DNA from 2 places in the Clostridium sp. HCP1S3_C6 genome. Region 1 is predicted to be linked to the other one. Evidence: predicted binding sites of a transcription regulator. Region 1 holds the regulator's gene; the other holds the start of a gene.

Region 1 (4,214 bases):
AAGTAATTGCTATCTATTTTTATTATTTCATCAATAGGTATAATGCTACAATCTGACATATATAAAGTATGGTTAAATTTATCTATTTTTATTACATGACCATAACAAGTTACATAAGATCCACCAGATTTATTTTTATCTGTTTGAAAATACGTTATTTTAATTTCAATATGTAAGTGAAGATTTTGTGAAATTATAAGTAGTTTTTTGTTTAAGCTTTCTTTCATATATTCATCAAGTTCTATTTTTTTATTTGTTAATCTTGCAGTTTCTTTTATTGCAACATCATATCCATTTAGAGCAGCAAAAGGTGCAAATTGGGCAGCACGATTATAGGTTGACATATGTTTGTAATATGATGATTGATGATGTTTCATGTTAATAATATCATTATAAGAATTATTATCCAAGGTTGTATCCTCCATTTTATTCTATGCATTATGACCACCAATTTGGCTATTTCTATTTTTGGCAGTTGCACCTTCCTCTAAATTAATTCCTTTTAAAATTGAATTTTTTCCGAATTTTTTCTTGATACTCAATATAGTTTTTTGTATGTTTCTTTCATGTTCCAAGGCTAATTTCTCTTTTTGCTGTTTTTTCTGTAATTCTTCATAATTTGTAAATAGGTCAATTTGTTCAATGTTTTTTGATTCTATTGATAAACCTTCCTTCATAAGATGATTTGCTGAAATATTAATTCTTCTCACAAGGAGATTTTTATCAACAATCCTATCATATAGTTTCATCATTGTATCTATAATTAATGTAGTAGAGGAGGTTTGCTTTTTTATATTAGCTGTACCATGAGCATGTTTTGGAATTATTCTTCCATAATGATCTGTAGTAATAGCTCCATTGTACATATTTCTTTTATCCTCATTATTTAAGTTTTCAATATCATATCCTATAGTCAGTACAATCTGGTCAGTAACAAGACCTTTATCTACTAAGTCTAGAACTAATAAATCAGTCATTTCTTTAACAACTAATTTTGCTTTTTCAAAATTATAAGGACATTGAAGTACTTGTCCTGATGCTAAACTATTTGTTGCAGGTTTATATTTTTTTATATCTTCAATGGTGCAAGGTTCCCATCCCCAAGCATGGTCAATTAAAAGTTCAGCATTAACACCAAACATATCATACAATATTTTCTCGTTATAATATTCATTAGGTTTGCCTATGGAACATCTAGCAATATCACCCATAGTATATAAACCCTGTTTATATAATTTTTTTGCGTAGCCATTGCCTACTCTCCAAAAATCAGTAATTGGTTTATGATTCCAAAGCTTTCTTCTATAAGACATTTCATCAAGTTCTGCAATTCTTACTCCATTTTTATCTGCTTCAGTATGTTTTGCTACTATATCCATTGCTACCTTACATAAATATAAATTCGTTCCTATTCCAGCAGTAGCAGTTATTCCAGTTGTATCAAGTATATCTTGAATAATCATTTTAGTAAAATTATGGGCTGACATTTTATATGTTTTTAAATATGCAGTAACATCTATAAATACTTCATCTATTGAATATACATGAATATCTTCTGGCGCAATATATTTTAAATATATTTTATAGATCTTTGTACTATATTTCATATATAAAGCCATTTGTGGTTTAGCAATAATATATTTTAATTCTAATGATGGATTTGTTTTCAGATCAACATTATTAAATGATGAACCATTAAAAGTTTTATATGGTGCCCTCTGCTTTCGCATAGAATTTATTTGCATAGTTTTTTGAATAACTTCAAATAATCTTGGCCTTCCAGGGATTCCATAAGATTTTAATGATGGTGAAACAGCAAGACAAATGGTTTTGTTTGTTCTACTATTATCTGCAACAACAAGGTTAGTAGTTAATGGGTCAAGATTTCGTTCTCTACATTCAACAGAAGCATAAAATGATTTTAAATCAATTGATACATAGATTCTATTATTATCCATACTCATTCTTCCTTTTATATTTCTATATTATTAATATACCATAAGGAACATATGTTTGTATATGCCATTAGCTAATGAAATACGTATTTAATATAAACAAATTCTTATGTATGAGTTTTTAGGGGTTGAATTTAAGAAACAAGTAAAAAAACTTATGACTAGTAGTTTTTAATTGCTAGCCATAAGTTTTTTTAATATTTTCTATAAAGCCCTACAATTTTTCCTAAGATGCTACAATTAGGAACAATAATTGGATCCATTGTATCATTTTCAGGTTGAAGTCTAATGTGGTTTTTTTCTTTATAGAAGGTTTTTATAGTAGCTTCATTTTCTATAAGAGCTACAATAATGTCACCATTTTTTGCAGTGCTACATTTTTCAATAATAGCTAAATCGCCATTATTTATTCCTTTATTTATCATACTTTCACCAGATACTCTAAGCATAAATAATTCTTTATTATGACTTATGTAATCAAGTGGAAGCGGAAAAGTATCTTCTATATTTTCTGTTGCAAGAATAGGCATACCTGCAGTAACTTTTCCTATAATAGGTATATTTACCATTTCTTTTTTGTTTTCATGAAGTTCCACAATTTCTAAGGCTCTAGGTTTAGTAGGATCTCTTTTTATAAGTCCTTTTTTTTCTAATCTTTTTAAATGACCATGAACAGTAGAAGTAGAACTAAGAGAAACAGCTTCACATATTTCACGTACAGAAGGTGGATAACCTTTTGTTTCTGTATAAACTTTTAAGAAATTATATATTTCAGATTGTTTATCATTACTTCCCATATAATATTTTTTTACTTTAAAAATTAATTAAAGTAAAAGCTCCTTTCTAGTATTCTATTAATTAGAGTATACCATAACAATGATTATATATCAAACTTATGTTCCCATTTTCATAAGTATATTTCGTGTAAATAATTGACTTTTTTATTTTATTAAAGTGTAGTATAATAGCGTGTAAAGTTTTTTTAAGAGGTGACAACATGAAAAAAAACAATTTTTTATCTATTTTAGATAATGATAACAAAAAGCTTGATTTTAAAAAAGAATTTTTAGCAGGATTAACTACTTTTATTACAATGGCATATATTATAGCTGTTAATCCTAATATTCTTGGTGCTACAGGCATGGATGCAGGAGCTGTAGTTACAGCAACTTGTCTTTCAGCTGGTTTTGCAACTATTATTATGGGAGTATATGCAAATCTTCCTTTTGTTTTAGCTTCTGGAATGGGATTAAATGCTTATTTTGCATATACAGTAGTAATAAAGCAAAATATATCATGGGAAGTTGCATTAACAGCTGTTTTTGTAGAAGGTATAATATTTATATTATTATCCTTATTTAAGGTTAGAGAAGCTGTTGTAAATGCTATTCCAATAAATATGAAGCATGCAGTTACAGCTGGTATTGGCTTATTTATTGCATTAATAGGCTTTAAAGGAGCAAATCTTGTAGTAGCAGATGAAAGTACATTAGTAGCTCTTGGAAATTTTAAAATGCCTACAGTTTTAATAGCTCTTGCTGGATTTATAGTAATTGCTATACTTGAAAAAAAGCAAGTTAAAGGAGCCATACTTATTGGTATAGCAACTTCAACATTACTTGCATGGGGATATGCATTATATGATCCATATTATGCAAATGCATTAGGAATATACCTTCCACAAGGAATATTCAAATATGAAAGTATAGCTCCAATAGCAGGTAAAATTGATTTTAATTATATGATTAATCCTGAAACAGTCGCATCATTTATTAGTATAGTACTTACATTTTTATTTGTTGATTTCTTTGATACAATAGGGACTTTAGTTGGTGTTACATCAAGAGCAGGAATGTTAGATGAAAATGGAAAGGTACCACGTGTTAGTAAAGCTTTAATGGCAGATGCTATAGGAACAACTGCAGGAGCATGCCTTGGAGTTTCTACAGTAACTACATATGTTGAAAGTTCCACAGGAGTTGCTGCTGGAGGAAGAACTGGTTGGACAGCAGTATTTGCAGGTATATTTTTTATTTTATCAATGTTTTTATCTCCAATATTTATTGCAATTCCTTCTTGTGCAACTGCACCAGCTTTAATTTATGTTGGATTTTTAATGGTAGGTGCTGTTAAGAATATAGATTTTGAAGATTTAACAGAAGGAATACCAGCTTTTATGACAATTGCATTAATGCCACTTACTTATAGTATAGGCGATGGATTAACATTTGGAGTTTTATCATATGTTGTTATTGGATT
Region 2 (4,214 bases), on a different contig from region 1:
TGATAAGTATAGAATCAGACCTTGGAAAAGCCCTTTCTGGTAAAAAGGCAGGAGATATTGTTACTGTGGAAGCTCCTGGTTCTAGTTATACAGTTGAAATTCTTGAAATACTTTAAAAAATAGGATTAAGCTAAGCTTATCCTATTTTCATATCTAAAAATATTTTAATAATCTTTATTAATTTCTCCTATCTTTCCTGTTGAATTATCTATTGAAACTGACATTTCAACATATTCATCGCTACTAGTAATATTATTATTTATCACATTAAAATCGTTAAACATCATATTATCATAAGAAAAATTACCACCCATAAATGACTTTACTTTATATGTAGCTTTTGTTGTAGCAAATGTACTAATTCCAATAGATTCAAAAGCTAATGTAAATAATATTATAAATGAAAAAACTTTCCTTATAATACTTGATTTTTTAGAATTTAGTATGATATACAACCTATTTTTTATATATTTGCTTTCACTACATAATCCTAAATATACTACTGTATCATTTATTTGCTCATTATCTACATTTTCTATAACCTTTAACAACAAATTTCCGTATAATTTTCTTTCAAATTTTTCTTTACTTTTTACTAACAGTTCATCACAAGATATTTCACACCATCTATTAACATTTTTATTAACTACATATATAAGTGGATTAAACCAATTTATTGCCATAATAAATATATTTATAATTTTAATAAGTAAATCTTTTCTTTTATAATGAATCAACTCATGTCCTATTATTAAATTTAATTCATCATAATCATTCAAATACTCTGGTATTCTTATAACAGGCTTTCTTATACCTATAAGCATAGGAGACTTAACATTAGAATTTCTTTGAATTGAAACTTTATAATTTTCATTAAAAACATGATTTTGTAAAATTTCGTCTAATTTTTGATCTTTAGAATCAAATTTACCTATAATCCTCTTAAATCTAAAGTAATTAAAGGAATTTATAACAAGAAATAACACAAAACCAATAAACCAAACTATTATGAATAAATTCACATAATTAAATGAACTATATGCAATATTAGCTATATCAAAACTATAAATCGACATAATTTCACTTTTAGGAAATAATTTGGAACCCACAATAAGACTTATAGGAGCTATAAAAAGAAACATACAAATTTTAGAAACCTCAAAATGCCACTTAGAAGAAAGTATTTTTTTTGTAAATAAAGATAAAAGAAATGCTTGAATAAAAAATACACTGCCTGTAATAGTTATTTTAATAATAGTTTCAAATATTATCTGATTCATTTGAAAACCAATCCTTTAATTCTTGCATATCTTTTTTTGAGACTTTATTTTTATCATGATATAATGCAGCTAAAAAATTTTTAATTGACCCATTATACATATTATTTAATATATCTTTAGCATTTTTTTGTTCGTATTCACTAATTGATATAGCTGTATAAAACCTATTACGTCCTTGACTTTCTACACTTAAAACACCTTTTTTCATCATTCTATTAAGTAATGTAGTTATAGTTTGCTTAGCCCAACGCTTTCCATACTTCTTTTCACAAATATCAATAAGTTCTGTTGGCGTAATTTTTCTATTTACGTCCCACATTATTTTTATTATATTCATTTCTTCTTTAGATAATTTATTTAGAGTACCTATTTATATCGCCTCCATATTTTACAGGCAAAAAATCTTCATTAATAAAAATTATAACGCAAATATAACAAAATTACAATTTTATAACAAAAATATGCTTAATAACAAATAAAGATAGAATTAATATGTATAAGCTAATAATAATTTATGTAACATGCCTTAATTATACAAGGATAAAATAACTATAATAAAAATATATACAATACACTAAAAATACATATTAATCCCATCCCCCATTTAAAAAAAGTATTGTATAATTCTTATATAAGTATATTATACAATACTACTCATATGTAGTACAATATTTTTTAAATTTTACAGAATATTTTTATATTTCCGCATACGAACACTTGTTCTTGTATTTAAAATTGTTTATAATATTAATATAGAAATTATTTTAAAAGTATGGTGATTGTTATATGGATATATCTCATAAACTAAAAATATTATCTGATGCAGCAAAATATGATGTATCTTGTTCTTCTTCTGGTTCAAAAAGAAAAACCACAAAAAATACTATTGGTTCTACTCATGCATCTGGCATATGCCATTCCTTTACACCTGATGGGAGATGTATTTCTCTTTTAAAAATTCTTTTATCAAACTGCTGTATATATAATTGTTCTTATTGCATAAACAGAAAATCTAATGATATTAATCGTGCTACTTTTACACCTGATGAAGTAGCAAACCTTACTATAAATTTTTATAGAAGAAATTACATAGAAGGTTTATTTTTAAGTTCCGCAATAATTAAAACACCTAATTATACTATGGAAATGCTTTATAATGTAGTTTATAAATTAAGAAAAGTTTATAACTTTGGTGGATATATTCACCTAAAGGCAATACCAGGCAGTGATGAGGACCTTATTAAAAAAGCTGGTAATTTAGTAGATAGAATGAGCGTAAATCTAGAATTACCTTCATCAAAATCCTTAAAGCTTTTGGCTCCCGAAAAAAATAAACAAGATATATTATCTCCTATGAAAACAATAAAAAATAATATTTCAATAAACAAATACGAACGAAAAAAATTTAAAAATGCTAATTTATTTGTACCTGGTGGACAAAGTACACAACTTATTGTAGGTGCTTCAAAAGAAACTGATTTAAATATACTAAATCTTTCTGAAAACTTATATAATAAAATGAATTTAAAAAGAGTTTATTATTCAGCATATGTTCCTGTAAATACAGATAAAAATCTACCAACTATAAAAAATCCTCCTACACTTCGTGAACATAGACTTTATCAAGGTGATTGGCTTCTTAGATTTTATGGCTTTAAAGCTTCTGAACTTTTAAGCCATAAAAATCCTAATTTTGATATAAATTTTGATCCTAAAACATCATACGCTTTAAATAACCTAGACAATTTTCCTATTGAAATAAATGAGGCAAGCTATGAAGCTCTTCTAAGGGTTCCTGGAATTGGTGTTAGAGGTGCTAGAAAAATAATACTTACTAGGAAAGTAGGATTTTTAGATTTTTATGACTTGAAAAAACTTGGAATAGTCCTAAAAAGAGCACAATATTTTATTACCTGCAAAGGTAAATACTATGGCTCTGTTGAATTTGATGATATAAAAATACGTAGAGCCCTTACACCTAAAGTTAATTTAAATTATATTGATGAAAATATAGAACAACTAAGCTTTTTTAACAACGATTTATCTGTTAACGAAAAGAAATCTTTTCTACTAGAAGATAAATCTTCTTCTTTAACAGGCGAATTATAAATATATTTTAAGGAGAATAGCATGGATAATTATATTAAAGAACTAATATATGATGGAAGTTTTGAGGGGCTTTTTACTAGCATCTTTTATGCATACTCTATAAAAGATAAGGTAATAATTACAAATAAAAAAAATTACATTCCTAATATGCTTAATCAAATTACATATGTTAAAACAGAAATGGACAAATACACTAGAGTCTATAAAAGTATAAAGAAAAAACTTAATAATACCGTCCTTAAAAATATTTATCTAACATACCTTAGTGAAATTGATTCTTGTGAAAATACAATACTAAAATATCTTAAACTTTGCTATAAGTTTGGCACTTCAATAAATTTAGCTAAAAATAATAGTACTATTATTCTAATTGATAAGTACTGCCAAAAAGTAAATATTGAAGCTGAACGTTTCATGCAATTTGTTCGTTTTAAAGAAATTGCTCCTTTGAGTTTTTACTCAAAAATAGAACCAGATTATAATATACTTCCTTTAATTATTGATCACTTTACAGAAAGGTTTTCTGATCAAAATTTTATAATACATGATCTTAACCGTGAAATTGCATTAGTATATGATAAAAAGTCATCTTTCATTACACATTTAAGCAAGGATAAATCAAAAGAAATATTATCCTTAAACAAAGACAATACTTTTGAAAATTTGTTTAAAATTTTTTATAAATCAACGACTATAAAAGAACGTATTAATTTAAAATGCCGAGATAATTTTATGCCTAGAAGATATCACAAAAATCTTACCGAACTTTGGTAAGGTTTTTTTCTATCTTTTATCATTAAAAATTTATCAAAACTTTATACTATT

The links. The regulator LexA, encoded in region 1, represses DNA repair genes until DNA is damaged. The targets are predictions, from matches to a motif close to CNAACANNTGTTNG.
Region 2: a site for LexA is predicted at 1,991-2,004, ahead of ACTNAO_RS07495 (putative DNA modification/repair radical SAM protein). Genes of this name have one in related genera too.

Annotation. Positions count from the first base shown of each region.
Region 1 is NZ_JBQHRN010000007.1:51,331-55,544, forward strand. Features, by position in the region: gene ACTNAO_RS04000 (hypothetical protein) at 1-410, opposite strand, end outside; gene ACTNAO_RS04005 (Y-family DNA polymerase) at 432-1,958, opposite strand; gene lexA (transcriptional repressor LexA) at 2,150-2,752, opposite strand; gene ACTNAO_RS04015 (NCS2 family permease) at 2,953-4,214, shown strand, end outside.
Region 2 is NZ_JBQHRN010000016.1:22,391-26,604, forward strand. Features, by position in the region: gene ACTNAO_RS07480 (GreA/GreB family elongation factor) at 1-116, shown strand, start outside; gene ACTNAO_RS07485 (M56 family metallopeptidase) at 165-1,280, opposite strand; gene ACTNAO_RS07490 (BlaI/MecI/CopY family transcriptional regulator) at 1,261-1,650, opposite strand; gene ACTNAO_RS07495 (putative DNA modification/repair radical SAM protein) at 2,067-3,389, shown strand; gene ACTNAO_RS07500 (TIGR03915 family putative DNA repair protein) at 3,411-4,163, shown strand.